2 regions of the Devosia sp. WQ 349K1 genome follow, and region 1 is predicted to be linked to the other one. Evidence: riboswitches for the same ligand, from Rfam matches in the RefSeq annotation. Region 1 holds a riboswitch; the other holds the start of a gene.
The links. Region 1 has a riboswitch for cobalamin ahead of JHL21_RS16750 (putative oxygenase MesX). Riboswitches for the same ligand answer to the same signal wherever they lie in the genome.
Positions count from the first base shown of each region.

Region 2: it holds a riboswitch for cobalamin, as region 1 does, so the genes downstream of both, JHL21_RS14025 (TonB-dependent siderophore receptor) here and JHL21_RS16750 (putative oxygenase MesX) in region 1, are expected to answer to the same signal.

Region 1 is NZ_JAENGO010000009.1:68,091-82,920, reverse strand. It holds gene JHL21_RS16775 (carbohydrate ABC transporter permease) at 1-734, shown strand, start outside; gene JHL21_RS16770 (carbohydrate ABC transporter permease) at 731-1,558, shown strand; gene JHL21_RS16765 (ABC transporter ATP-binding protein) at 1,563-2,639, shown strand; gene JHL21_RS16760 (flavin reductase) at 3,000-3,500, opposite strand; gene JHL21_RS16755 (methionine synthase) at 3,660-4,688, opposite strand; gene JHL21_RS16750 (putative oxygenase MesX) at 4,713-5,699, opposite strand; cobalamin riboswitch at 5,943-6,157, opposite strand; gene JHL21_RS16745 (sigma-54 dependent transcriptional regulator) at 6,285-7,610, opposite strand; gene JHL21_RS16740 (ATP-binding protein) at 7,607-9,442, opposite strand; gene JHL21_RS16735 (dicarboxylate/amino acid:cation symporter) at 9,649-10,989, shown strand; gene JHL21_RS16730 (SMP-30/gluconolactonase/LRE family protein) at 11,107-12,099, opposite strand; gene JHL21_RS16725 (TIGR02186 family protein) at 12,568-13,329, opposite strand; gene JHL21_RS16720 (sulfite exporter TauE/SafE family protein) at 13,329-14,261, opposite strand; gene JHL21_RS16715 (formylglycine-generating enzyme family protein) at 14,350-14,830, opposite strand, start outside.
Region 2 is NZ_JAENGO010000007.1:3,003-17,832, reverse strand. It holds gene JHL21_RS14085 (efflux RND transporter permease subunit) at 1-1,942, shown strand, start outside; gene JHL21_RS14080 (phosphoribosylanthranilate isomerase) at 2,004-2,654, opposite strand; gene JHL21_RS14075 (GntR family transcriptional regulator) at 2,810-3,559, shown strand; gene JHL21_RS14070 (BMP family protein) at 3,573-4,628, shown strand; gene JHL21_RS14065 (ABC transporter ATP-binding protein) at 4,655-6,262, shown strand; gene JHL21_RS14060 (ABC transporter permease) at 6,259-7,377, shown strand; gene JHL21_RS14055 (ABC transporter permease) at 7,374-8,375, shown strand; gene JHL21_RS14050 (carbohydrate kinase family protein) at 8,378-9,289, shown strand; gene JHL21_RS14045 (TetR/AcrR family transcriptional regulator) at 9,361-9,957, opposite strand; gene JHL21_RS14040 (RidA family protein) at 10,093-10,485, shown strand; gene JHL21_RS14035 (Zn-dependent hydrolase) at 10,546-11,772, opposite strand; gene JHL21_RS14030 (cold-shock protein) at 12,185-12,400, shown strand; cobalamin riboswitch at 12,538-12,727, shown strand; gene JHL21_RS14025 (TonB-dependent siderophore receptor) at 12,764-14,677, shown strand.

The DNA of each region.
Region 1 (14,830 bases):
CCACCTTCATCGGCCTCGACAATTTCGCCCAGTTTTTTAGAGAGCCTTTTCTCGTTCAGGGGCTGGTCAACACGGTCGTCTATGCCGTCATTACCTCCGGCTTGAAGGTGGTCATCGGCATGCTTCTGGCAGTCCTGCTGACTAGCCAGATCGTGGCCCGTGGCTATCTCCGCTCTGTTGTCTTCTTCCCGGTGTTGGTGTCGACCGTCGGCGTTGGCATCACCTTTACTGTTCTCATGCACCCAACAACGGGCATGATAAATCAGGCCCTGGCCGTGTTTGGCGTTAAAGGCCCAGGTTGGCTTGTCGACCCTAAGCTTGCCCTGTTCTCCGTCGCACTCGTTGATGTCTGGAAAGGCGTGGGTCTTGCCACGGTCATTTTTATCGCAGGTCTCGTTGCCATTCCGCGCGACTACTATGAGGCCGCTCGGATCGATGGCGGCACGAAGCTGCAGAACTTCTTTTACGTGACTTTGCCGCTATCCCGTCCGGCCACAGTGACGGTCATTACCCTGAGCTTTATCAGCGGGTTGAGAACCTTCGACCTCATCTGGGCGATGACCAAAGGTGGTCCGGGCTTTGCCTCCGATACCATCGCCTCAGTCATTTACAAGCAATACCAAGCCGGTTTCTACGGCCTTTCGACGGCGGGCAATGTGGTCCTCTTTATCCTGATCGCCGTTCTGGTCGTGCCGCTCACCATGTTCCTCAATCGTAAGCAGGGACACGAATGAAATCGCGCGCCCCACTCATCGGCGGCATAGCCGCTATTGCTGCCACTTTCGTGGTTTTTGTCATCCCCTTTGTTTTCATCGTTCTGATGGCAATGAAGGATCGCAAACAATCCGCGCTGCGCGACTTCTCTTGGCCCAATGGCTTCCACTTGTTCGACAATGTCATGGAAGTGGTGAAAACGCGCAATTGGATGATGATCACCGCCTTCATCAATTCATCCATCATCACCGTGTTGAGCGTGACGCTCCTGGTCGTTTTCGCGGCTATGGTCGGTTACGTCTTGGCCCGGCGCAAATCGCGTTGGAATGGCCTCGTTGAGTTTCTCATTCTTGCTGGGCTGATGATCCCACCCGCAGTCGTCCCAACGATTTGGTTGCTGCAGGGGCTAAAACTCTTCGGCACTCTACACGGCATGATCCTGATTGAAGTGGCCTACAATCTGCCGTTTTCGATCATGCTCTATCGAGCCTTTGTTTCGACCATCCCGCGCGATCTGGATGAGGCTGCGATCATAGACGGCGCCCGCCCGTTAGACGTGTTCTTCCGGGTGATCCTGCCGCTGCTCTGGCCCGTTACCGTCACCAATATTGTGGTGCAGTCCGTTGGCATCTTCAACGACTTCACCAACCCGCTTTACTACCTGCCGGGCAATGGAAATGCGACGGTGCAGCTGACGCTCTACAATTTCCAAAGCCAGTTCAACACGGCTTTCAACCTGCTCTTCACGAATATTCTGCTGATCACCATTCCACCCCTTCTGGTCTTCTTGTTCTTCAATCGTCAGATCGTTGCCGGGATGACCGCAGGCGCCGTTAAAGGATAACGCCATGTCCAGTTTAAAACTCACACAACTGCGCAAAAGCTATGGTGGTCTTGAAGTTATCAAGGGCGTGGATTTGGACATTGAACATGGTGAGTTCGTCGTCTTCGTAGGGCCGTCCGGCTGCGGGAAATCTACGCTTCTGCGCATGATCGCGGGCCTAGAGGAAATCACCGGCGGCGAACTTGTCATTGGCGATCGTGTCGTCAACGACGTCGAACCACGCGACCGTGGTATCGCCATGGTATTCCAATCCTACGCGCTCTATCCGCACATGACGGTCTACAACAATGTCGGCTTTGGTCTGAAGCTCGCAGGTGTGCCGAAAGATATACGTGACAAGAAGATCCGTGAAACGGCCCGCATTCTGCAAATGGAGCATCTGCTCGATCGTAAGCCCAGCCAGCTATCAGGTGGTCAACGACAGCGCGTCGCCATAGGCCGGGCGATCGTGCGTCAGCCAGAAGTGTTTCTGTTCGATGAGCCTCTCAGCAATCTCGATGCTGCGCTGCGGGTCGACATGCGCATGGAGCTGGCTAAGTTGCACAAAGATCTCGGCGCTACAATGATTTACGTCACCCACGATCAGGTTGAGGCGATGACCTTGGCCGACAAAATCGTCGTTCTTGACGGGGGCGTTGTTCAGCAGGTTGGCTCACCAATCGAGCTATACAAAAAGCCAGCGAACCTCTTTGTAGCTGGCTTCATCGGGTCGCCAAAGATGAACTTCACACCTGTCACGGTTGAAAAAGTTGATGGGGCGAGTGTCACAGTGAGCGGGCAAGACATCGTTCGATTGACCGTTCGTCGCGAGACGGTTGGACTAAAGCCGGGCGACAAGCTCACCCTTGGAATTAGGCCACACGATTTGAAACAGGCGCAGTCGGGTGCGATTGTTGGTCGGATCGGGTTGGTGGAGCGGTTAGGCAATGAGACCGTGGTGAACTTAGAACTTCCCACCGGAAGTACATGGCTTGCCGTTCTAGACGGCGACCGGCCGCTACAGCGCGGCGAAAGCCTTGCTCTCGACGTGGATGCTGAAAGCGTACGGTTTTTCGATGATCAAGGATTGGGGCTCGACTAACCAGTTTACTCCCCAATCACGACCCCGAGGCCTGCTCTGGCTGTTTCCCTTATCAGTTGAAGCGTGATGTCCTATGTCTACCGAGGCGCAGATCGCGTTCACTTTGAAGCAGGTCGAGGACCATCGCCGGGCTGATGCCCTCGGAAAGGAAGTGCTCGCGCTAGTTCGAGTAAGAAAACTCAACCGGAAGCGGCTCGTTGCCAAGCTGAGCTTGGACACCGCCATCCGACCACTACGGCGCGCATATACCCGGAAAAGCGTCTGGCAGATGGCCCGCTATCGGGGGCACGTCTCGTCAAGTAAGACGACATCAACGGGATTTACAGGTCAGCTCCCATGCCCAGACGCCTCCGCCGTCCCTCACCCGTTTAGATATTCCCTGTTGCAATAGAGCAAGGTGCCCGGCCGGTTATTTTCTCGCACGGAAATGACGCGGCCAAATAGGATGCGGTGCGTTGCTTCGTCGACATAGCTTGCCAATTCGCATTCAAAGCTTACCGCCGCATTGGCCAAAATCGGCGCTCCACTCTGCCCACGGTGCCAGTCGCCAGTCGCGAACCTTTCGCTCATTGGCGTGCCGCCACCGAAACGACGCGAGAAATCTTCTTGTCCTGGCGATAGGGTGTTGACGCAAAATTGGCCGGCATTTTCGAACGCCTTGAAGCACGAACTCGCCCGGTTGATGCACACCAGCAGTGTTGCTGGCGTATCGCTGACGCTGCACACGGCCGAAGCGGTGAAGCCGTAGTCTTGTCCTTCAAACAGGGTGGTGACGACGTTCACGGCGGACCCCAGGCGTGCCATGCCGTTGCGGAACGTGGTTTTGTCGACGGTGGTGGAGCGAAGGTCTATCGTGCCCATGGCAGTCTCTTAGTCAAAAAGGGGCCAGCGATCGCCGCGCGGTTTTCGCGCCGCGTCGTGATGTTTGCAGAATTTTTGCGGGTCGATTTGGCAACCAGCGCGAAGATATCTGCGGCAAGGACGTGGCGGCGGCGGGCCGCCACGCGAAGGCTGAGCGCTTTAGGATGTAAGCTCTAAGCGCACGATGGCTGCGCCCGCACTGAGGGCGCTGAGCTTGCCGCGAGCGACGTCGCGCGACAGTGGCGCGAGGCCGCAATTGGTGCAGGGGTAAAGCTTGTCGGCGTCGACAAACTGCAAAGCCTTGCGAAGGGTGTCGGCGACTTGCTCAGGCGTTTCGATTGTGGTGCTTGCCACATCGATTGCGCCCACCATCACATCTTTGCCGCGCAAAAGTTCGATCAAATCCATCGGCACATGCGAGTTCTGGCACTCCAGCGAGACCATATCGATGTTTGACTTCTGCAGCTTTGGGAATACCTGCTCATACTGACGCCACTCTTGGCCCAGCGTCTTTTTCCAATCGGTATTGGCCTTAATGCCATAGCCATAGCAGATGTGAACGGCAGTCTTGCACTTGAGCCCTTTAATGGCGCGTTCGAGCGCGGCGACGCCCCATTCATTGACCTCATCAAAGAAGACATTGAACGCTGGCTCGTCGAACTGGATGATGTCCACGCCAGCCGCTTCCAACTCTCTTGCTTCCTCATTGAGGATTTTCGCAAACTCCCAGGCGAGTTTTTCGCGGCTCTTGTAGTGGGCGTCATAGAGCGTATCGATCATGGTCATCGGGCCGGGCAGGGCCCATTTGATCTTCTGCGTGGTTTGCTGGCGCAAGAATTTGGCGTCTTCCACGAACACAGGCTTGTCGCGGCTGACAGCGCTCACCACCGTGGGGACACTGGCGTCGTAGCGATTGCGTATGCGGACTGTTTCCCGCTTCTCAAAGTCAACGCCCGAAAGGTGTTCGATGAAAGTGGTGACGAAATGCTGGCGGGTCTGTTCGCCATCGCCAACAATGTCGAGGCCCGCAAGCTGCTGCTCGTGCAGCGACAACCGCAGAGCGTCTTGCTTGCCTTCCAAAAGGCCTGCGCCTTCCAGTTTCCAAGGCGACCAAAGGGTTTCTGGCTGCGCCAGCCACGAAGGTTTCGGCAAGCTGCCAGCTGTCGAGGTGGGGAGGAGTTTTGTCATGGGAATGTCTCGATTTTCTGGGGCTTAGCGATGTGCGTTTTCGCGCGCCCATTGGCTGAGGACGTGCTGGAAGGGCTCGATAAGCTGCTCTTTGGCAAACTTTCCTTGGTCAACGCCCAGCCGGCTGCGTTCTTCGCGGTCGTAGACCACTTGGGTCAGCGAATAATCCTGATGGTTCAAACTCGGCTGATAGCGCCGACCAGCGACTGAGTTGGCGTTGTAGATTTCCGGGCGATAGATGCGCTGGAAGGTCTCCATCGTGGCAATCGTGCTGGCCAGTTCGAGGTTGGAGTAATCGTTCGCCAGATCGCCGGTGAAGTAGAAGGCAAACGGCGCTGAACTGTTGGGTGGCATGAAGAAGCGCGGTTTGAGGCCGGTCTTGAGGAAATAGCTGTCGGTGAGCGAAAAGTCGTTTTGACGATATTCAACGCCAAGCACGGGATGCGCATTCCCGGTCTGCTCGTAGATTTTGCTGCTCGATGCGCTGATGCAAATCACGGGTGGTTTGCGGAAGTGCGTCTTGTAGACGTCTGAGTTCAGCAGGCTCTTGAAGAGATCGCCGTGCAGATCGCCAAAGTCGACGGGCACGCTCGTGCCTACGCCGCTCGCCTTATGCGCCGCCAACACCACGCTGAAATCATAGTCGCGCACATAGGACGAGAGGCTGTTGCCGGTCACGCCCGGGATAAGGGCATCGGTGAGCGTGTCGTGGATTTCAGTTTGGAGCATTTCGATCAGCGGAAACGCCGTCTTCGTGCTCTGGTCGGCTATGTTGAGATCGATGGAAATGATCTTGAGCCGGACAGCGTATCGGTCACCGCTCTCATTGTCCCAATGGATTAGGCTGTTGAAGCGGTTGTTGATCATGCTCAGCGCGTTGCGCAGATTTTGCTGGCGCGTTTCCCCGCGTGCCAGATTGGCGAAATTGGTCGTCAGGCGGGTGTTGTCGGCAGGAACATAGTTTTCGTCAAAATCAATGCTGCGAATTGAGAACTCTATGGTTTTGGTCATCGTCTTATCTGCCCCAAACTGTCTGTTGCGCTGGCTTTGCGAAAAGCCGTCCTGGGCCGTTACCGGTGCCGTCTCACGCCCGTGCCCACAGCGGGAACGGAAGCAAAGCTGCGCCACGGATGGCGGCGGTTAATTCTGTTTGGGACAGGTTTGCCCCAAGTGTGGGGGCAAGGCATCGCGAATGCATAGCAAGGCTGGCCGCGCAGCGACCTTTGCTACGGCACACTGGGACACCCCGCCCGTGAACGTTATCTCGCCACAGGCAGGTCTCCTGGCTCGTGGGTCAAAGCCTCCATCCGTCTTCCCAGGGATAACCCCAGTGACACTTTGGATGTCAGCTCGCCACTTACAGTTGCGGGGGCAGCATTGGCTTTCTCGTTGAAACGAGGCACCAACTTCCCTCTTAGCTTCAACGCGTTACAGCGAACGGCTGAAGAACCTAGGCCTGCGTACTATCGATCACATTCAACCGAACGTCAATCCATATAAAGATATCTTTATATCTTTAAGTTTTGATGCTGTGCGAAAGGTTCTTGAGCGAGGGCAGACGTTTCCGTCGTTGGACGGTGACGTCGTGCCGAGGTCTCACGCGTCCGCGCGGGTAATGCCGTGGCGCTTGAGCTTGTCGTAAAAGGTCTTTCGCGGAATACCGAGATCGGCCAAACAGGCAGCCACATCGCCTGCGTGCATCTTGAGGGTTTGGCGCAAAATCTCGGCCTCGGTTCGCGCCAAACGCTCGGGCAGGGGCAGCCGGGCGGCAGTTTCAGGTTGAGCCGGTTGATCTTCTTCTAGACCGAGCACAAACCGTTCAGCGAAATGGCCCAATTCGCGCACATTGCCCGGCCAGTCATGCATCATCAGGAAATCGTAGAGCACGCTATCGACCTCCGGGGCTTCAACCTTGAACCGCTTCGCCGCCCGATTGAGGAAGTGCGTAAAGAGCAGTGGGATGTCGTCTCTGCGTTCACGCAGTGGGGGGATGGAAACGCTCACCACATTAAGGCGATAGAACAGGTCTTCGCGGAACTCGCCGCGTCGCGAGGCCTCTGCCAAATCCACTTTCGACGCCGCAACGACGCGTAAATCCAAGTCGCGGATTTTATTGGTGCCAAGCGGGCTGATCCGGCGCACCTCTAAAACGCGCAGAAACTTCACTTGCGTCGCCAGTGGCATGCTTTCGAGTTCGTCGAGGAACAGCGTGCCGCCAGACGAGTGTTCGAGCCGGCCAATACGTTGCTTGGCAGCGCCGGTAAAAGCGCCGATCTCATGGCCAAAAAGCTCGCTCTCGATGACGCTCTCGGGCAGTGCGCCGCAGTTAATGGGCACGAATTCGTTGACCGATCTGCGGCTCCATTGATGCAGGGCGCTGGCCACGACTTCTTTGCCAGACCCGGTTTCGCCCAAAATCAGCACATCGACATCAGCATTAGCGATTTGCTTGAGCGTCCGACGCAAGCGTTCCATCACCGGCGTTTGCCCCAGCAGAGGCAGGCTATCCTCGGTCTCAATCAACGCTGTCTTGAGGCGACGATTTTCGAGTGTCAGGCGGCGTTTTTCGAGGGCATTTTCGACAGTGAGAATGAGTCTCTGCGGTGGCATGGGCTTGGCGATGAAATCGTAAGCCCCGGCCTGCACCGCGCGCACAGCCATATCGATGTCGCCATGCCCTGTGATGAGGATCACCGGCAGAGCGGCGTCGATAGCGCCAATTTGGGTGAACAGATCAAACCCGCTCATCTTCGGCATGCGAATGTCGCTGACCACCACACCCGCGAACTGGCTGTCGATCTGCTTGAGGGCGTCTTCCGCCGAGCCGAACTGCAAAACGTCAAAGCCAGCCAGCGTCAGGCTTTGCGCTGTTGCCGTGCGAAAATCGGCATCATCATCAATCAGGGCGATGGTTTTGGTCATGGGGTCGGTCTCGGAAAACGGAGCACAAAGCTCGCGCCGGATGCTGTGTTGGGGTCTAGAAGCAGGCTCGCGCCAAAGCTCTGTGCGAGGTCTTGGCTGATCACGAGCCCAAGTCCGAGCCCCTTCGCCTTGCTGGTCGAAAACGGGGTGAATATGCGTTCTGCCATGTCCGGCGAAACCCCAGGTCCGTTGTCCGTCACCCGCAGGTTTACGCTTCCGGGCTCACTCGAAAAGGCGATGAATATGGCTTTGTTCGCTCGCCCCTCAAGAGCCTCTAGGGCGTTCTGGATGAGGTTGACGATGATCTGTTCGACCCCGGTCTCATCTGCAAAAATCGGCACATCTGTCTGCGGCCGCGTGTAGTCGATCCGCACATTCTGATGCCGAATGTTCGCGCCCAATAGGCTCAGCGCCGCGTCCACGGCACTGCGCAGATCCATCATTACCGCGTTCCGTCCACCCTTCCGTGAAAAATCGCGAAGGTGTTCGGTGATCTTGGTAATGCGGTCCGTGAGGCGCGAAATCGCCCCAAAATTCTCCAGCGCTTCGGCATTGGCACTGCGCTGTAGAAAGACCTGCCCATTGTCCGCATAGGCGCGGATGGCACCCAATGGCTGGTTGATTTCATGCGCCACACCGGCCGCAATTTGCCCTAGTGATGCGAGGCGATTGGCTTGGGTAAGCTCATCTCTCAATCGAGCCGCGTTCAACTCGGCTGTGTCGCGTTCGTTGATCACTTCCACCAGAGCGTGGTTGGTCGCGGCCAAATCGGCTGTGCGCGTCTCGACGGCAAGCTCCAATGCGTGGTGCTGATCGGCCATGCGCCGCCCGACCCGGTCCGACCGTTGCAGTAAAGCCAAGGCCAGAGCGGCCAAAGCCGCCCCCGCGGCCAGGACCAGCAAGGCATTGGAGCGCGTGGTGGTGATCGCCGCCGCCCGCTCAGCTTCTACTGGAAAGAGTGCGGAGAGCTGCCAATCCGTTGTCGGGACCGCAATCTGCACCCGGGCAAACTGATGTGGCGTCTCGTGGGGTGGAATGAGGGCCTCAACGACATCCGTGCGCCCTTCATGAGACGCAATGGGCAGGGGCCGCAAAGGCGCAGAGAGATACTGCAAGCTTTGTCGCAATCCCGCGACTTCAGCCGCGCTCTTCGTCTCGGCGGCGTAAAACTGCCAATTCGGCACACTTGAGAGCAGCACGACGTCTCTGGCATCTGTCACGTAAGTGGCAGCATTCCCCGGCGCCCAGAGGGTCTCGAGCAATCTAAAGTCAATTTTGACAACGGCCACGCCCAGCGTGCCATCGGGTCCCTCAATGCGCTCGGACACATAAAGCCCGGGAACACGGCTGGTCGCTCCCATGGCGAAAAGCTGGCCCGTGCCGCCCGACATCGCATCGCGGAAATAGGCGCGATACTGGTAGTTGTTCCCGACAAAGCTCTCGTCAGTGTCGAAATTGCTCGCCGCAATGGTGTCGCCGGCGACATTGATCACATAGATCACACTCGCCCCAGCGCCTTCAGCGAGCGTTCTCAGCTTCTGGTTTAGCCCCGCGACGGCCAATGGCTGACCGTTATTGAGGGTAGCGATGACGTCGGCGTCCCGGGCCACCAGAAAGCGGACCGCGCGCTGTTTATCGAGTTCTGCGAGCAGCGCCGACACCTGCAATTGTGTGGTTGCGTCTCCACGCTCGAGCACCTCGGCGTCCGCTTCCGCCTCACCAACATAGGCGCCGACAGTCAGCGCCACCCCGCCTAGGGCCAGCAGCACAGCGCCCAAAAATGCCCATTGCAAAAGCGGGCCGCGGACTATGCGTTTGAGAGAAAAATCCATGCGCATCCTTGTGCGGATTTTCGCACAAACTGCAATTCACGATGTGTGGATTTACGCACAAACTCGCGTAATGTGGCAGTTCTTTGGAAGTTTTGTGACGGTTTATCAGAGAGATAGGGGTGAAGTCGGTAACTGGCACACTAGTTGCGAAAGGAGTGGGAGCACAACGAGCCGCGCAACTGCGGCCCCCCTACGGGAGTGAGACCATGATGCCCCATTCAATGGCAGACTCTTCTGCCCCAAAGATACCTCTCTACAAGCACCTCTATGTGCAGGTGATCTTCGCAATCGTTGTCGGTATTTTGCTCGGCCACTTCTGGCCGGCCATCGGCACAGAAATGAAGCCTCTCGGCGATGCCTTCATCAAGCTGGTGAAGATGATCATTGCGCCGGTGATCTTCCTCACCGTTGCCACAGGCATTGCTGGCATGAGCGATCTGAGCAAGGTTGGTAAGGTCGTTGGCAAGGCGATGATCTACTTCCTCACCTTCTCTACCCTGGCGCTGATCGTTGGCCTTATCGTTGCCAATTTGGTTCAGCCCGGCGCTGGCCTCAACATCGATCCAGCAACGCTCGATCAGGCTGCAGTGCAGGGCTATGCGGACAAGGCGCATGATAGCACCATCACAGGCTTCCTGATGGGCATCATCCCCGACACCATGGTCAGCGCCTTCGCTGACGGCAACATCCTGCAGGTTCTGTTCGTCGCCATCCTGTTCGGTGTGGCTCTCGCCGCCGTTGGCGAACGTGGCAAGCCGGTGCTGGACCTGTTCCAGACCCTGACTGCACCAATCTTCAAGATCGTTTCGATCCTGATGAAGGCCGCTCCAATCGGTGCCTTCGGCGCTATGGCCTTCACCATCGGTCGCTATGGCATTGGTTCCATTGCCAATCTGGCGCTGCTTGTCGGCACCTTCTACCTGACCTCTTTCCTCTTCGTCGTGGTCATCCTCGGCGCAGTGGCGAAGTACAATGGGTTCTCCATTTTCGCCCTCATCCGCTACATTAAGGACGAGCTTCTGCTCGTTCTCGGCACGTCTTCCTCCGAAGCTGCTCTCCCAACTCTGATGCAGAAGATGGAAGACGCTGGTGCGAAGAAGTCGGTTGTTGGTCTGGTGATCCCGACTGGCTACTCCTTCAACCTCGACGGCACCAATATCTACATGACCATGGCGGCGCTGTTCATCGCGCAGGCGACTGGCATTGAGCTCTCGCTTTGGGATCAGATCATCCTGCTGTTGGTGGCGATGTTGAGCTCGAAGGGCGCTGCAGGCATCACTGGCGCGGGCTTCATTACCCTGGCGGCAACCCTCTCGGTTATTCCATCCGTGCCAATCGCAGGCATGGCGCTGATCCTCGGCATCGACCGCTTCATGTCCGAATGCCGCGCACTGACCAACCTCACCGGCAATGCCGTTGCGTGTCTGGTCGTGGCCCGTTGGGAAGGCGAGCTGGACGTTGAGCAGATGAATAAGGCGCTGTCTGGTGAAGTTGTGGCAACACCACCCGCTTCCGAAAAGCCAGCTGCCTTGCAGCCAGCAGAATAAGCAAAATGGAAAAGGCGGCCCTTGAGGCCGCCTTTTCTTTTAACCGATGAAGTGTCTGGCCATCCCTGAGCGCTGTACCAATGCGGCGCTCAGTTTGGGACACTCAAAAGCCGGATGTTAGCTCAGTGGCACAAATGCCAAGCCGTTGTTGTTGTTGAGCGGAACAACCAGCTGATTGGCTTCAGCATCGTAGCACATGGAGGCTGCGCTCGGGATGCCGGTTGCGATCAGCTCAGCTTCAGCGCCTGGCACCATCTTCGAGATCCCGCCTTGCATGACGCTGCTCACATATTTGGTGCCGTCAGCCATGATAACGAGGCCATCGCTGCCTGGCTGCGCCGCTTTTTCCGTGTTGAGCAGTTCGCCATCGACGGAGAAGGTCAGAACAGCGTCATCACCCATATTGGCGATCACGATGTTTCCGTCATTGTCGATGCCGACGCCATTGGGCAGGGCCAGTGGCGCGCCTTCGAGGAATACGCTGGTTTCACCTTCTGGTGTAACCTTGAAAATGCGCTGTGGCGTACCCGCTGGGCCCATGCCGGTGTCTGACCCGTAGATCGTACCGTCACTGGCCACTTCAATGTCATTGAGCCAAGCGACACCAGCCACTGGCACTTCGCCGACGGGCGCGCCGGTCGCAATGTCAAACTTGCGGATCACGGCTGTGCGTGGATCGTCCTCGGCGGTGCCGCCATCGCTATCAGCGAGATAGAGAATGCCCTCATGGATGTCGCTGCCGAACGGCTCATTGAGAGTGAGGCCGTTGCGGTTGGCGCCGATCCAGCGCGGGGTGTGGACGGACCCGTCGTGATTGATGAGCGAGACGAAACCATCATTCGGGAAACGGTTCTGTGGCGCACCACGGTTCACCGCAATAACCAAATTCCTCGTCTCGTCATAGGAGCAGCTTTCTGCACTGACGATGGCGCCAAAGACCTTCACATTATCAGAGGCCGGAGTATGCGCGCCCTCCCTGTCCACTATGCCCACTGGCATGCCGGCAACGAAGGGAAGCTCCTCCGGCTTTGGCGCGGCGTCCTGAGCAAGGGCAATGGATGAGCTGGCTAATACAGCAGCGCAGCAGGTCAGGCTGAGTAATTTGAACATGAGGTCTCCGGGATTCTAGAAATGCTAATGAATTCGGAACGTCGAAATGACTTAAATTCTAGGGAAAACACGCCTCGCCACACAGGGTGGGAAGCGAAAATCCTCCTACAACCATCTGATGGTATTGGCATTCTCCATAGGTGTCTATGGGGAAGTCGCGTTGATTTGATGGATGCTCTGCCCCTCGCAGAAGCGCGGATATCTGGACTTTGTCAGCGTCACAGCGCGCCAAACGCCAGCAGTTTAGCTGTAGACAGCCTGTCTGTCGGTACACGAAAGTGCCGAAGAAATGCACATTCCGGAAGGCTCTGATATATTAGTAAAAGAGGGGTGCTGCGTTTTCCGCGCAACGCGCGAGGTCGCAATTCGGCCGCCGGGCGCGCACGCGGTCATCTGCGCGCTGTCTTGTGGCCAGCTTGCCGCATTTTTCTTTGGGAGCTAAGTCGTAGATCCTAAACGAAGCCTCGTTTAGCGGCGGAAGACAACGCCACCGAGCCAGCCAGTGAACAGAGCGAGGAATGCTGCGGCGAGACCGTAGAGGAGAGAGTGATTGCGTGCGCTATCCACCAGCATGCGCTCGAACCCTTCGGTGCGAACCGCAAATCGCGTGGTGGTTTCCGTTATGAGCTCGCCATTGGCGTAGAGATAGGCCTGCGCAATGTAGAGCCCGTTGGAGACGTGTGAGGGCAGGGAGATGCGCGCGGCAAAGCCGGTCCGGGAGAGAAACACCACGCCCATAGCGTTCTCGCTATAGGTGCCGCCCTTGGTTTTGATCCGCACAAACTCGCTGTTGAGCTCTTGTGGTCCCGACAGATGGGAGGCTTCCACGACGCGCAGCAGACTGAAGTCAGGCCGCTCGTTCAAACCTTCCGGCAGGATGACGTTGAGCGGTCGATTGGACAAAATGGCGTAATAGCTTGGGACGCCCTTATACATCGTCATGTCGGTGGTCAGCACCACCCCAAGCTCGCGCCCCTTCATGCTGACACGTTGGTCATGCGGTGGACCTTTGATCACCATCACGACGTCATAGCTGGTGTCAGCGGGAAGATTGTGCGCAGCCGGGTCGATCGCGCCGAAGAGGGTAAAACTCTGGCCTGCAAAATTGGAGTGGACGGCAACGACGGGGTCCGAATTGGCCAGAACCAGGCCCTGCGCTGCGACGGGTGCTGTGGCGGCAGCGATAATCAGCAGTGTGGCGGCGATGGTTTTTCGGAGGCGGGAGAACATCACAGTGTTTCTCCAAACCCAATGGTTGTGACGGTGAACGGGTCGGCTGGCATGGTGAACAGCGAAAAGCCGAAGCGCGTCGCAATCAGCAAAATCAGCAGAGCCAACAGCGCCCGCAATTGCTCACCCTTGATCGTCTGACCAGCGGAGGCGCCAAATTGCGCGCCAACCACGCTGCCCACCATCAGGCAGAAGGCGAGGAGAATATCGACCGACTGATTGGTCACGGCCTGCAGCACGCAGGTGACGAGCATGACCACGAGCAGATGGACGAGCGAGGTGCCAATGACCACATTGCCCGGAACGCGCAACAGGTAAACGAGGGCAGGGACGAGGATAAAGCCGCCGCCCAGTCCGAGCAGCGCGCCCAAAATGCCGACGCAAAAGCCGATGCCGATCACCGGAATGACGGAAATATAGAGCTTTGAGCGGGGGAATTGTGTGCGCAGCGGCAGGCGCTGCAACCAGGACGAACCCTGTGGCTTCGGCGTCGGCACATAGTCCTTGCGGCGCGCGCGGATGATCGCGCGAACGCTTTCAAACAGCATGGACGAGCCGACAAAACCAAGCAGCACCACATAGCTGATAGCAATGAAGAAATCGACCTGACCCCATTGGCGCAGCAGAGCCAGAACGCCGATAGCCGCAATCGATCCGCCGACGCCCCCGCCAACGAGATAGGCGGCAAGCTTGAAGTCTATCCCGCCTTTGCGGAAATAGGAAATTGCCCCGGACGTTGAGGAAGCGGCAACCTGCGCTGTAACCGAAGCAACGGCAACTGCGGCGGGCACGCCAGAAAACAGCAGCAGCGGCGTCATCAGGAAGCCGCCGCCAACACCAAACAGACCCGAAATGAAGCCGATCGCGGCACCGATACCGATCAGGAAAAACAGATCGACGGAGAGTTCAGCGATAGGCAGATAGATGGGCATTGCGCACCGGGGACGATATTAAAAACAGGCGCTTAAAGCGCCGAGGCTAACCACTCGAGAGCGATAAACATGCGAGGTGTGCTGGACATCACGTGCGGCTCGAAAATGCAAGGCGGAAGCCTGCATTTGATCCCGCACTATCCGGCGACATGGCCATACGTGCCGCAATCCGATAGCGGTAGCAATAGGAGATGTGACAAAGGAACGAACCTCCTTTGAGTACTTTCTCTTTGTGCTGTGCCGCACTGGCATTGCGAAGCTTGGCCGACTTGCTCAGAGAGCGAATTTTGAACGCGTCCTGCGTCCACTCCCAAACATTACCCGCCATGTTGTAGAGCCCCAAACTATTGGGTTCGAAGCTCTTTGCGGGCGCTGTCAGTAGATAGCCGTCGGTCAAACTATTGTGCCGCGGGAAGCTGCCCTGCCAGATATTGCAGTAAATATCGCTGTCGCTTGGTTCTGCATCGCCCCAGGGAAAACGCTGTGGATGTGCGCCACCTCGGGCTGCATGTTCCCACTCCGCCTCGGTGGGCAGTCGCCCACCCGCCCAACGGGCATAAGCGTTCGCA
Region 2 (14,830 bases), on a different contig from region 1:
TCTCGACATTTCGCTTCAGCGTGTGTCGCTCGGCGCTCTCATCATCTCGCTCGGGCTTCTGGTCGACGATGCCATGATCGCCGTGGAAATGATGGTGTCGCGCCTCGAGGCAGGAGACACTCTCAAAAAGGCTGCCGTGGCCGTTTACACCTCCACCGCCTTCCCCATGCTCACCGGCACTATCGTCACTGTGGCGGGCTTCGTCCCTATCGGCCTAAACTCATCCCAGGCTGGCGAATTCACTTTCACGCTCTTCGTGGTGTTGGCGATAGCCCTCTTGGTTTCATGGGTGGTGGCCGTGCTCTTCACCCCGCTCATTGGCGTTTCCATTCTGCCAAAGCAGATGAAGCATAAGGCTGGCAAAAAGAGCCGCGCCATGCGCGCCTTCTCGGCCGTCATTCAAGGGGCGATGCGCCATCGCTGGCTTACTATTGTCGTCACCATTGCGCTCTTTGGCGCCTCCCTCTTTGGCATGACCCTAATTCCGCAGCAGTTCTTCCCATCCTCGGACCGACCAGAGCTGATCGTGGAATGGACCTTGCCGCAAAACGCCTCGATTGCCGAAACTGAACGACAGGTCACCAAGTTCGAATCCGACCTTCTCGCTCAAAACCCGAACATCGATCACTACTCGAGCCACATTGGCGAAGGCGCGCCGCGCTTCGTTCTGACCCTTGATGTGCCGGTGGCCATGCCAAACATTGCCCAGACCGTCATTGTCACAAAGGGCCTTAAGGTCCGTGATGGGGTGAAGGCGGATATCGAAGCCTATCTGCAGCAGACCTTCCCCGGCACTGATACCTATGTGCGTCGTCTCGCGCTCGGCCCTCCTGTCACCCGCCCGATCCAGTATCGTGTGAGCGGCCCGGACGTCCAAACCCTCCGCACCCAAGCGCAGCGTCTCGCCTCCGTCATTAGCCAGAACCCAGACCTCGGTCCGGTTCGCTATGATTGGATGGAAAGCATGCAAGTTGTGCAGGTCGATGTGCTTGAGGACAAAGCCCGTCAGCTGGGCATTTCCAACAGCGACATCTCTACGGCCCTCAATGGCGTCACCTCTGGTCAGCCGATTACGCAGATTAGAGACAATATCTACCTCGTCACTGTCACCGGACGGTCCGAAGCCAGTGATCGTGGGTCTATAGAACCCCTGCAAGACATGCAGTTGGCAACGGGCGATGGTCGCTCCATCCCCCTCTCCTCGATCGCGACCCTGCGCTATGAGCAGGAGCAACCGGTCATCAATCGACGCGACCGTGCGCCAACCATCACGCTCAATGCTGATGTTGTCGGCACAATCCAGCCCGCCAGCGTTGCCAGCGCATTGGCCCCATTGGTCGCTGACTTCGCTCAATCGCTTCCCGCGGGCTACTCCGTTGTCGCCGGCGGCGAAGTGGAAAGCAGCGAGCAATCGATCACGCCGATCGTTGCCGTCGTCCCGCTCATGCTCTTCATCATGGCCACAGTGCTCATGATCCAGCTACAGAGCTTCTCGCGCCTCATCCTCGTCTTCGCTGTGGCCCCGCTCGCGGTCATTGGCGTCGTCGCGGCGCTCCTGCCCTTCGGCAAACCCCTGGGCTTTGTCGCCATTCTCGGCGTCTTGGCCCTCGTCGGCATCCTCATCCGAAATTCGGTGATCCTCATTGTGCAGATCGAGCATCTGCGCTCCGAGGGGATGCATGCGTGGAACGCCGTCGTCGATGCCACGGAACACCGTGTGCGCCCGATCATCCTCACTGCGCTCGCCGCCAGCTTGGGTCTTATTCCCATTGCGACGGAAGTGTTCTGGGAGCCGATGGCCTATGCCATGATCGGCGGAATTTTGGTGGGCACGATCCTCACGCTGGTGTTCCTGCCTGCGCTCTACGTGGCATGGTTCCGGATCCATCCAGAGGAAACGCCGGAGCCCAAGCTGGCCGTCGCGCCAGCACCACACCCGTAACTGGCAATAAAAAAGGGGCGGTCTATACCGCCCCTTTTCGCATCTGCTTTTTAGCCTGCAATCAACCGTAAACGGCCCGGCACACGGCCTCGCACTTGTTCAGGTCGAGGTAGCCGTCTGTGCGGATGCGCGACTCCATGTCGATCCAGTACTGAACGCCCTGCGGCGCATCGATCGCCTTCAGCACATCCGTTACCGTGTCTGGCCCGATCCCGCCCGAGAAGCCCACGAAGGGACCATTCTTCGCCAACGTCGGCCACGCGGTTGGCGCTACGCCTGTGCCAAAGGACACATCGAACAACCAATCGAGGCGAGAATCGCTAGGCGTCTCTTTGCTGAACTGCAGCATTGAGCGAACCCCGATCTTCCGCCCGAAATAGACGGTGTTCTCGATGTGGGCGGCCGAACTCCCGGTAAAGCTGTGATTAACTTGGACGCGGGAATAACCAAATAGTTCTACGTCCACGCTGTCTGGCTCGTTGGCAATGCGGCGTGCCTGTTCTCCGCACACATGGGCTGCCAAGCGCAGCCCACCCGCTGTCACAAAAGCTTTGCGTTTTTCTGCATCTGGAAACAGCGGCTTTTCTGTCTGCGCATCATCCACCAAGACGCCCCATTCAATCGGGTAACGCGCTGAAAGCGCCCGCAAATCACCGATCTGCGCGGGGTTATCCAAACCCGTAAACGCAATAAAGCTTGGCAGTTCAGCCATACATAAGACTCCCTAAAATATCACCCCGGCTTCTATTGGTACGTACCACTGAAGTCAAATTTTGCGCAGCCCTGCCTGATATTTAATCACTAATCCGTGAAGTTGACTTATTGGTACGTGCCACTTAGCACGCCCCCGTCCGACAGGGATCTCTCATGACCTCTTCTGCACTGAACACAGATGGACCGCTCTACCGCCGCCTCGCAGAACAATTGCGCGCGGCGATCGAAACAGGTGAATTTGCCGCCGATGGGCCGCTGCCCGCCGAGCGCGATCTCGCCCTGCGCTACCAAGTCAGTCGCGACACCGTCCGTAAATCACTAAAACTTCTTGAGACGATCGGCGTCGTCTACGGCGATCACGGGCGCGGGACCTTTGTCTCCCCACCAGCCGTTCAGCAGATGTCGCGGTTCATAGATGGCTTCTCTGTCGATACCAGCAAGCGTGGCGAAACCGCCGGTCAAACCGTTCTTTCTGTCGAACAAATTCCCGCCAGCATCGCTATCGCTGGCGTACTTGAGATTGAGCCCAAGCGCCTCATCACCAAAGTCGTCCGCATTCGCACGGTCGACGACCGGCCCGTTGGTTTGCAGGAAGCCTATCTGAACCTACCCCAAAACAGCTCTTTCACGCTAAGCGAGCTTGCTGAGGTTGGTTCCCTTTATAAGCTGCTCCGCGCTCGATTTAATATCTCGCTGGCAGAAGCACTTGAGAGCCTCGGCGCAATTGCCGCAGGGCCTGAAGACGCGTCCCATCTTAATGTTGAGCAGGGCTCGCCCCTGCTGCTGTGTGAGCGGGTCACCTTGTCCGATCGCCGCCAGCCCATCGAATACTGCGTGATGCGTTACGTATCGACGTATCGCTACACGACCAGGATTAACCAGTTCAGCCAACTCACGAAGTAGCTTAGGAGAGCTCATGTTGAAGGTTTTGAAGGCCGCAGGTCTTGCTGTTAGCGCACTGACGCTGGCGACTGCGGGTGGCGCGATGGCGGAAGATCTGCAGCGCGCCCCGGAAAGTGTCGTTTACTTCATCAACGGCACTCTCGGCGACAAGTCGTTCTTCGACTCCGCGGAACGCGGCATTCAGCGCATCAATGCTGAAATGGGCATCGAAACCAAGACCGTCGAAGGCGGTTACGACCCAACCCGTTGGGAAGCAGCGCTGTTCGATATCGCTGAAAGCGGCGACTACGACACCATCGTTGCAGGCACCTTCACCATGGTCCCGCTGATCGAAAAGATCGCGGTAGAATTCCCAGAAATCCGCTTCGTCGTCTTTGACGGCACCGTGGACTACGCCGTTTGCGGCTGTGAAAACGTCTACTCCATCCTCTTCCGTCAGAACGAAGGCGCATTCGTTGCTGGCGCTCTGTCGGCTCGTCTCACCACGGCTGGCGTTGAAGACATTGCCGAAGGCTCCAAGCTCGGTGTTGTCGGCGCAATGCCGATCCCGGTTATCGATGACTTCCTCGTTGGCTACGAAGCTGGCGCAAAGTCGATCATCCCGGAAATCGAAGTCCTCAAGCAGTACTCGAACTCCTTCGCTGATCCTGCCGTTGGCAAGGAAATCGGCAAGGCCATGTACGATCAGGGCGCAAGCATTGTGTTCCAGGTCGCAGGCGCTTCGGGTCAGGGCACCATTGAAGCCGCTGTTGAAGCTGGCCGCTATGTCATCGGCGTCGATTCCGATCAGGCTCTTCTCTTCGAAGAATCCCGTCCGGAAACCGCAGAACGCATCTTCACCTCGGTCCTCAAGCAGGTCGACAATTCTGTCGTCTACGCTTTCGAGCAGCTCCAGAAGGGCGAACTCAAGCTCGGCTCGGCTGAATCGCTTGGCCTGAAGGAAGGCGCGATCGCTATCGCCGTCAACAAGTACACCGATGCTGTCGTTCCAGCTGACGTGATGGAAGAGATCAAGGTCATAGAAGCCAAGATCATCGACGGCTCTATCGACGTTCCAACAACTCTCTAAGCCTATCTGCCCTCGGAGATTTTTAGATGCACATCGCCCCTTCGATTTCCGAGGGCGCCCCTGCTATTGAGTTGCGCGACGTCACCAAGCGCTATCCCAATGGCACGCTCGCCAATGAACATGTCTCGCTGACCATTCGTGCTGGAGAAATCCACGCGATCTGCGGCGAGAATGGCGCTGGCAAGTCCACGATCATGAAAATGATCTATGGCCTTGAAACCCCAACCTCCGGTCAGATTCTGATCAACGGCCAGCCCGCGCGTTTCACCCACCCAAGCCAGGCAATTGCCGCTGGCGTTGGCATGGTGGCGCAGCACCTTAATCTGGTGCCTTCACTGACCATTGCAGAAAATATCGTGCTGGGCCAAGAACCGCGCCAGTCCAATGGACTGCTGGACCGCGCTGCCGCTGAAAAGGCAGTCGCCGATCTCGCGTCGACCTATGGTCTCGACGTGAACCCCGCTGCCAAAGTTGCCGATTGTTCTATCGGGACCCAGCAGCGCGTTGAAATTTTAAAGACGCTCTACCGCGGCGCGCGCATCATCCTCATGGATGAACCCACGGCAGTGCTAACCCCGCAAGAATGCGATGAGCTGTTTGCCGCGATCCAGCGCCTCGTGGCGTCCGGCGTGACTGTCGTCATCATCACCCATAAGCTTGCGGAAGTGAAAGCGATCTCCAATCGCCTGACCGTCCTGCGCGATGGCAAGGTGACTGGCGCAGCCGACACCGTCGATATCGATCATAAAACTATCGCTGAAATGATGGTTGGTCGCCCCCTCTCGATCCCCCCCGTCCCCCGCGTTGATGCCCGCGACAAGACCCCACTCGTGGTGGTCCGCAATCTCGGTCACATCAACAATCAAGGCACCATCGAACTCTCCAACGTCACCCTAGACGTCGCGCCGGGCGAAATCCTCGGCATCGCTGGCGTTGAAGGCAATGGTCAGGATTTCTTGGCCCGCGTCCTCTCCGGTCTCGCCGATCCGCATTCCGGCACTGCCGAAATCGGCGGCGACAGCTTTGTCGGCCTGGGCGTGCGTAAGGCGCGCGAAATGGGCATGGCGGCGGTCCCTGAAGATCGCCTCACCGATGGCGTCGCTGCAACGCTGTCCATCGACGAGAACCTTGCCGCCACCTCTTATTATCACGCCCCAACCTCCAAGTTTGGCTGGCTGAACACGAGCTATATCAAGCAGCGCGGCGTTGAGCTGATAAAGAAATTCGGCGTCAAAACATCCTCGGGCAAAACCCCGGTTGCTGCGCTGTCTGGCGGCAATATGCAAAAAGTGGTTATGGCGCGCGAGCTCTCGTCTCAGCCACGCTTTTTCATCGCCGCCCAGCCCACCCGTGGCGTCGACATCGGCGCGGCCCAGGGCCTTCGCGACGAAGTCATTGCTGCGCGCGACCGTGGTTGCGCAGTGCTCCTGATCTCCGCCGACCTTGAAGAAGTACTCGCTCTCTCGGATCGCATCGCGGTCCTGTTCAAAGGCGAGATTACCGCACACTTCCGCGCCGACACCGTCGATCAGCGCGAAATCGGGCTCTACATGACCGGCCTCAAGCGTCAGCCAGACGCCTCTGCCCAGCTCAGCGCCCCCTTTGCTACCGAACTTCAGAGTACAGCTTCATGAGCGCGCCAGCTTCTGCCAAAGGCTCCATGATCTCCCGCGTCGGACGCCTCGTTTTCGTTATCGCAGCAGCTTTGCTCTGCGGTTTCATCATGACCACCTTCGCCAGCGAAGACCCGGTCGGAGCGTTCAAAATCTTGCTCACCGGCGCATGGCCAGAAATCTCGTTTGAAGATGGTGAGCTGTCCATCAAGCGCCTCACCCGCGTCGGCTCACTGCTCGAAGACGCCACTACGCTGACCCTGCTGGGTCTAGCGGTTGCGATCCCCTTCCGCGCCAAACAGTTCACCATGGGCGCAGACGGCCAGCTGTTCTTCGGCGCTCTCGCTGCCGGTGCTGTCAGTATGACGCTGCAAGGCCCGTCCTGGGTTGTGCTGCCGGCCGCTTGCCTCGCCGCCATGACTTCGGGCTTTATTTGGGGCCTGATCCCCGGCGCCCTGAAGGCCCGCTTCGGCACCAATGAAATCGTCGCGACGCTGATGCTCAATGTCATCGCGCTCCAATTCTACCGCTTCTGCATCACCTATCTGCTGCGCGATCCGACTGCAGGCTTCATCACCACCGGGCCGTTCCCGGAAGAAGCCCTGATGCCGATCCTGATCAACCGCACCAATGTCACCCCGGTTATTTTCCTCGCTATCGCGGCCGCGATCATCGTCTGGCTGATCATGCGCCGGACCAAAACCGGCTTCGAGATCAACTTGGTCGGCGAAAACCCGCGCTTTGCTAAATATGCTGGCGTGCCGGTGCGCTGGGCCACTGCACTCTCCATGGGCATCGGCGGCATTTTTGCAGGTCTCGCGGGTTTCCACACGGCCAACGGCCTTCTTAAAAACCTGCCGATGGATTTGGCCCCCGGCATTGGTTTTGAGGGCATGGTTGTGGCGCTTCTGGCTCGCAATAATCCCTTGGCGGTGCCGCTAGTGGCGCTGCTCTACGCCTATCTACGTGTGGGCGCTCAGATCATGGAACGCTCGACTGACGTGACCCGTGAAATGGTCATGATCATTCAAGCCTTCATCATCATCTTCGTCGTTGCTGAACGCTTTGGCCCTGCCCTTTTCGCCAAGCTGTTCCAGCGCAAGGCTAAGTCTTCTACCACCGAGGTCAGCGCATGACTTTCGAACTCGCCGCATGGGGTGTCACCTTCGGCACCTTGCTCGCCGCCGTCCTGCGCGCAGCCGCCCCGATCATTCTGGCTGCCATGGGCGGCCTGATTTCCGACCTTGCAGGCTCCACCAATGTGGCGCTTGAAGGCATCATGCTGATTGCTGCCTTCTTTGGCGCAATCGCTTCGGGTTATGCCGCCATCTGGTTCCCCGGCTCGCCGATCTGGTTCTACGCCCTCTTTGGCCTCGTGTATGGCGTTGGCGCTGGCGTTCTCGTGTCCGGCCTATTGGCCGTGTTCCATCTTGAGTTGGGTGCCGACATCATCGTTGCAGGCATCGGCGTCAACATTCTGGCCGCTGGCCTGACCGTCTTCCTCCTCTTTAGCCTCACGGGCGACAAGGGTTCGACGGCGCAGCTCACAACCTTCATGCTGCCCAATATTTCCATGCCTTTCCTTGAAGGCGTGCCGTGGCTCGATCCGATCTTTAACGGCGATGGTGGCAACGGCCACAATATGATCGTCTACATCGCCCTGATCGCCGCGCCGTTGTTGGCCATCCTGCTCTACCGCACACGCTTTGGGCTGCGCCTGCGTGCTGTCGGCGAAAACCGCGAAGCTGCGCTCGCCTCGGGCATTTCGGTTCGCAAAATCCAGTATTCGGCTCTTTTGCTCTCCGGCCTTCTGGCTTCCCTCGGCGGTGTCTTCCTCTCGATGGGTTACCTCAACCTGTTCCAGGCAGACATGACCGGCGGTCGTGGTTTCCTTGCCCTTGCGGCAGTGTTCCTCGGCGCTCGCAATCCTTGGGGCACACTCGTTGCCGCGCTTGTCTTCGGCGCATCGACCGTATTCGCTGCACGCCTCGGCGCGTTTGACGTTCCCTCGCAAATCATCTTCATGATCCCGCCAACCCTGACCCTGATTGCCCTCGTTGGGTTCAACATTCGTCAGGAGCGCGTCGCCCGCCGGAAGATCAAGCAAGCCGCTACGCAGTTGAAGGCCGCTTAAGCATGGCAAGCCCGCGCGCCATCGATCTGCTCGCTTACGGCGATCCAAACGCCGACCATATCTATCTCGCCGACCGGGTCCCTCTGGCCGACGAGAAGCTCTTGGGTCGCAAGCTCGGCGTATTCGGTGGCGGCACAGCGGCAAACGTTGCTTGCGCCGCAACCCGCCTCGGCCTCAAGACTGCCGCGTTCGGACGTGTCGGTGCCGATGCTGACGGCACTATGCTGCTCGCAGAGAATGCCAAACTCGGCATCTCCAACGACTATATGACGGTCTCAGACGACCCAACCGCCTCCGCAATGATCATCGTCAATGCGGACGGCGAAAAGGCGCTGGTCTACGCGCCCATGCCGGGCATTGCCTTTGATGAGCTCAGCCTCACCACAGCCGTACAGCAGGCCCGCGTTGTCTATGCGATGCCCTATGACATCGTGGAATTCACCGCGATTTCCCGGCTCGCCCGCGCCAATGGCTGCCTTGTCGCTATCGATATTGAAGCCGCTGTTGCACCCAATCGCGGACGCCTCGAAGCGCTCCTAACACTGTCCGACATCGTCTTCATGAATGAGCCCGGTTTTCTGGCAACCTCCGCCGAACCCCTCACTCCAGACGCTGTCGTAAAGCTCCTCGATTTCGGCCCGCAGCTGATCACCGTCACCCGCGCCGCCGAAGGCGCAATTTCGGTATCCCGTGACCAAGCTCTCACCCAGTCCAGCTTCCCAACCAGCTTGGTTGACGCCACCGGCGCAGGCGATTGCTTCAACGGCGCATTCCTCGCGGCTCATCTCGCCGGCGCATCTCTGGCTGAAACCTTGCGCTTTGCCTGTGCCGCCGCCGCGATCAGCGTCTCTGCTGTCGGGGCCCGCACCGCCCTGCCGGACATAGCGCAAGTGCAAGCCAAGCTCTCGGCCTAGTTTACAGCGCTCCTCAAACACCGCGCCGATCCCTCCCCCTTAGTCAGGCGCAGGTTCGGTGGCGGCACATATCACTGCGCTAAAAATCCACTCATCAGATGCCGGAAGGCGTCTCGCGCTTTCGGCAGGGTCATATCGGGATCGGAACTTGCCGCCACCCAAAGCGCCGCATTGAGAGCTGCGCCGTTCATCAAACGCGCCGCCGCTTCAATATCCATCCGTTTGACCACGCCTTCTTCCATTAACGTCACCAAGATCGAACGCGTACCAACGAGGCAAGCGCTCTGACTTTCCCACTGTGACGGGTCGCCCAAAACCGCAGGCCCGTCGAGCAGCACAATCCGGCGAATTTCCGGGTCCGTGGCCAGCTCCATATAAGCGATGCCTTCGGCAACCAACTGCTCCCAAAGATTGGCAGGATTGCTCGCACGAACGGTGTCGTGGGCACGCGCCGCCATTTCTGTGTCGACTGCATTGACGACTGCAGCCAACAACCCGCGTTTGTCGCCAAAATTATGATAGAGCGCGCCCCGCGTTAGCCCCACATCAGCCGTCAGCGTATCCATCGACGCGTCAGCATAGCCTTGGTCGGCAAAGGCCTTGCGCCCCGCCGCCAGCAACTTGGCGCGTGTCTCTACCATCATTTCAGCGCGGGTTTTGCGGGCCATTTCAAATACCAACTCACATACACTGCGTATGCCAGTTGACATACGGTGCGTATCTGTATCTATTCACATACGCGCCGTATATCACATCGAGGCGCGCCGTCCCATAGCGGACGATCAACACATGCGAGAATTCTTATGCCCACAAGCACACCGGTTTTCCCGGCGAACCGTCACGCCCTTTATGAGGCGCACCGCTACTCCGCTGCCACGCGCTCGGGCGATTTACTCTTTGTCTCCGGCCAAGTTGGCGGTCGCGAAGATGGCACGCCAGAGCCTGTATTTGCAGATCAAGTTCGACGTGCTTACCAGAATCTTCAGGCGGTTCTCGCCGCAGCTGAAGCGGGTCTGGAAGACATCATCGACGTAACGACATTCCACACCGACCCAGAAAATCAGGTCGGTGATATCATGGCCGTCCGCGCGGAATTTTTCCCAGAGGCGCCCTATCCAAACTGGACAGCGGTCGGCGTGAACTGGCTCTCTGGTTTTGACTTTGAAATCAAAGTCATCGCCCGCATACCGTCTTAGAGCCGAGCGCCCTAGAGGCACTGCCCCAATGCTACGCCCGTACCAAGGGGTGGCGACGCCTTAACGCGTCACCAATTCCTCAACGACCCCGAGCAACACCGCAGCCCCCTTCGCCAATTCTTCCTCAGAAGAATGCTCAAGGGGATTGTGGCTGATGCCGCCAAGGCTCGGCACAAAGATCATGGTGGCGGGACAAACCGCCGCCATCATCTGCGCATCATGCCCCGCCCCCGAGGGCAGTCGCAGATGGGAATAGCCTAGATCCACGGCAGTCTCTTCCACGCAATCGATAAGATCTGGTGCAAAATCAACCGGCGCGCTGGTTCCCAACACCGCCATGTGTGTGCCCAGCCCAGTCTCTTCAGAGATCGCCGCCAACTCAGCCGCCATCGCCTCACGCGCCATGCGCAAAAGCTCCGACTTCGGGCTGCGGCAATCTACAGTCAGCACCGCGCGCGAGGGAATGACATTAATGGCGCCCGGCTCGAGTGAGAATGTCCCCACCGTCGCCACCAAATCAGGCGTATGCGACCGCGCCAGTTCATCAACAAAGCGCATAAACCGCGCTGCGCCCTGCCCCGCATCGCGTCGCAACCGCATCGGCGTTGTCCCGGCGTGATTGGCAACACCATCAAAACTTACACGGATCGAAAAGGCCCCGTTCACTCCGGTAACAACGCCAATGTCGCGCTTATCAGCCTCCAACACTGGCCCCTGTTCTATGTGCAGTTCCACATAGGCAGCAGGCGTTGGGAAACTATCCGTGCCGACATAACCGATGCGCTGGAGTTCTTCTCCAACAGTAACGCCATCCCGATCCGCCGTTGCATAGGCGGCCTCGAGCGACAAAACGCCGGTATAAACCCGTGCACCGAACAGCGAGGGCGTAAACCGAACACCCTCTTCATTGGTAAAAGCAACCAGTGCGAGCGGCCGATTGATCGCCACCCCCTCGGCTTTGATCGTCTCCAACACACCCAGCCCGGCCAAAACGCCGTAGCAACCGTCGTACATCCCCGCGTTGATCACGCTATCGATATGCGACCCGATCAAAACCGGCGATTCGTCCGATCCACTCGGATTGTAGACAATGAAAATATTGCCGATCGCGTCGCAACGCGTCTCAAAACCCGACTCGCGCGCCCACGTCAAAAGCAGATCGCGCCCTTGCCGATCCGCGTCAGAGCACGCCAAACGCGCCAGAACACCACGCTCATCGCGCCCAATCTCACCCAAACGGGTTAGGCGCGACATCAGGATTCGCGTGTCCACACGGGAAGAATTCATTTGGGCTTTGTCACTCAAAACGGGGATCAATAAGCGCTAACTCTAGCACAGCGTCCCGCTTTTCCGGCCATTTCACCAATCGAAAGCGCTATTCCGCTGGGGAAATTTCGCAAGACACATCAGCGGTGCAAGATCGCTTTTAGGCCGAGAACAGGCGCTTTAAGCCTCGGAAAAAACGAATTCATACAGGGCGTTAGTAGCGCCAGTGAGAATTTCTTCTGTTTCGCCTTGTTGTCACCATGAAATTCAGGCATAAAGTGCTCATACGTTTTCAGCCTAAGTCGGCTGCCTTTCTGCCGGTTCTACCGGTCCTTGGCTTTCTGATGCACCTTGCAAACGTGTTAGGCTCCCAGGCATGTCGCTTTGGAGTATTGCTCGTTTAGCTTCGGCTCCGAGCTTTAAGGAAATAAAAATGGCTTCCATCACCGGTACCGTCAAGTTCTTCAACGCCACTAAGGGTTTTGGTTTCATCACCCCAGACAACGGCGGCAAGGACCACTTCGTACACATTTCTGCTGTTCAGCGCTCGGGCGTTGATGGCCTGTACGAAAACGACAAGGTCACCTACGAAGTCGAAACCGGCCGTGACGGTCGTGAATCGGCAATCAACCTGTCGCTGCAGTCGTAATTCGACGCTACGATCAGAATACGAAAGGTCGCCTTTGGCGGCCTTTTTTTTATGCCTGCAGAGTGCTTTGCAAGGCCCGCGCGGATCGCCGCAGCAACTTCCTCCTCGCCCACATTGACACCCCTCCCCTGGAAACGCATTGATAGGCGGTCCACGGTCCCCGCGAGGGGATAATAGGGAATCCGGTAAAGGCGTGACCTTAGTCCGGAGCTGCCCCCGCAACTGTAAGCGGCGACGTGCGCTACTCATGCCACTGGCGAAAGCTGGGAAGGCGAGCGCTCGGTTGACCCGCAAGCCAGGAGACCTGCCATGGAACTGATATCCACTGGGTGCTGATCGGGCGGATCGGCAAGAGGACTTGCCATGGCGACGCTTCGTCAGTTTCCAATCTCCCCAATGTCACGAGCACTGCTGGCCACTGTCGCCAGCGCTTGCATTGTCAGCGCCACCCCCGCGCTTGCTCAGCATGCCGTGCTCGGCACCATCATTATTCAGGCCGACCGCTCGCCCATGCAGCGCGAACAGATGGGCCGCTCCCTCACCGTCATCGACGCCAAGCAGCTCGAAATCAGCAAGGCTCCGTACATCGCCGATGTGCTGCGCCAAGTGCCCGGTCTGGCCGTATCGAGCAGCGGCTCGGTTGGCTCCTTGTCTCAAGTCCGCATTCGCGGCGGTGAAGCCAACCACACCCTCGTCATGATCGACGGCGTCATTGCCAATTCGGCATCCGATGGCGATTTCGACTTTGGCCGCCTGCAAATCGCCGAGGTCGAGCGCATTGAAGTTCTGCGCGGCCCACAGGGCGCATTCTGGGGCAGCAATGCCATTTCGGGCGTCATCAATATCGTCACCAAACCCGGCATTCGCAGCGGGGTGCGCACCACGCTCGGCACCGAATTTGGCAGTGACGGCACCAAGATGGGCTCGGCTCTGCTGCAATATGGTCAGGACAATTTCACGTGGTCCGGCAGTGTTACCAGCCGCCAGACCGACGGCTTTAACATCTCCAGCATCGGCGATGAAAAAGACGGTGCGCAGCATTTTGATGCCAATTTCAAATTCCGCGCTGACATTTCTCCGTCCGTCACCCTCGACGGCAATCTGCGCTACGCCAATACCCTCGCCGAAGGCGACAATGAGGCTAGCTTTGGCGTATTGAACGACAGTGGCGACACAACCAGAACGAGCGAGCTTCTCGGCTCGCTCGGCGGCCGCTGGACGAATGAGGACGCGAGCTGGTTCCAAACCGCGCGCTTCAGCGCAAATCAGGTCGACCAGCTGTTTCAGGGCGGCGCATGGGGCGACTCCGACGCGACAACGCGCCGTTACAAGGGCAGCTATCAGCTCGGCCATCGTTTCTATACGCCGGACCTTCTCAGCGCCGAACACACCATCACTGGCGGCTACGACCTGACCCAAGAGACCTACAAGTCTTCCTATGACGCTGACATGTTCACGCGCTCGACCCATGCTTTCGCCGGGGAGTATCGCGGGAGGTTCGCAAACCAATTCTATGTCACCGCTGCGGTACGCCACGATCTCAATGATCGATTTGAGGATTTTACCAGCTACAGCCTTAGCTCTGCCTGGCAAATCCCCGAGGCTGGAACGCATCTTCACGCCTCCCTCGGCACGGGCTCTTCTAACCCCTCGTTCTACGAGCAGTTCTACGGCGGCAGCAGCACGTTCACACCGAACCCAAATCTGCGTCCAGAGCAGAGCTTTGCGTGGGACATTGGCGTTGAGCAGTCGCTCTTCGGTGGCCAACTGATTGTCGATGCGACCTACTTCAATCAAAGACTAGAAGATCTGATCAAAACAGCCAGCTCCTCCGGGACATCGACCGTCATAAATCTTCCCGGTATCAGCACGCGCCAAGGGCTGGAACTGACCGGCACGCTCGATTTCCTCAATGGCTTTGTCGCCTCCGCCAGCTACACCTATACGCACGCCCGAACAGCTGATGGTGAAATCGAAGTTCGTCGTCCGGCCCACGTCGGCGTCGTCAACCTGCGATACACGCTCGAAGACATCCCCCTAACTTTGCACACCAGTGCAAGCTTTGTCGGCGAAGCCAAAGACAGCGATTGGTCAAACGGCGGACTCGCCACAATCCCCGCCTTCACGGACCTCAGCGCAGGCCTCAACTACAAGGTCAATGAGAACGTCGAAGTCTATGGCCGCGTGACGAACATTCTCAACACGGCCAATCAAACCGTTTACGGGTTCAACTCTCCGGGCCGCACCTTCTACGTCGGCGCTAAGGCCAGCTTCTAATCAATCAAGCTCGGTGACAGGCGATGCGTGTTACCGAGCATCATCTCGAAACGTGTGAAGCACCAGCAAACGGCTCTCACTGCGAAATAATAACAGTATAATATCGCTATTCTGGCGATTGCGACGTTACTAGAATCTTTAGCCTTTCAGGGT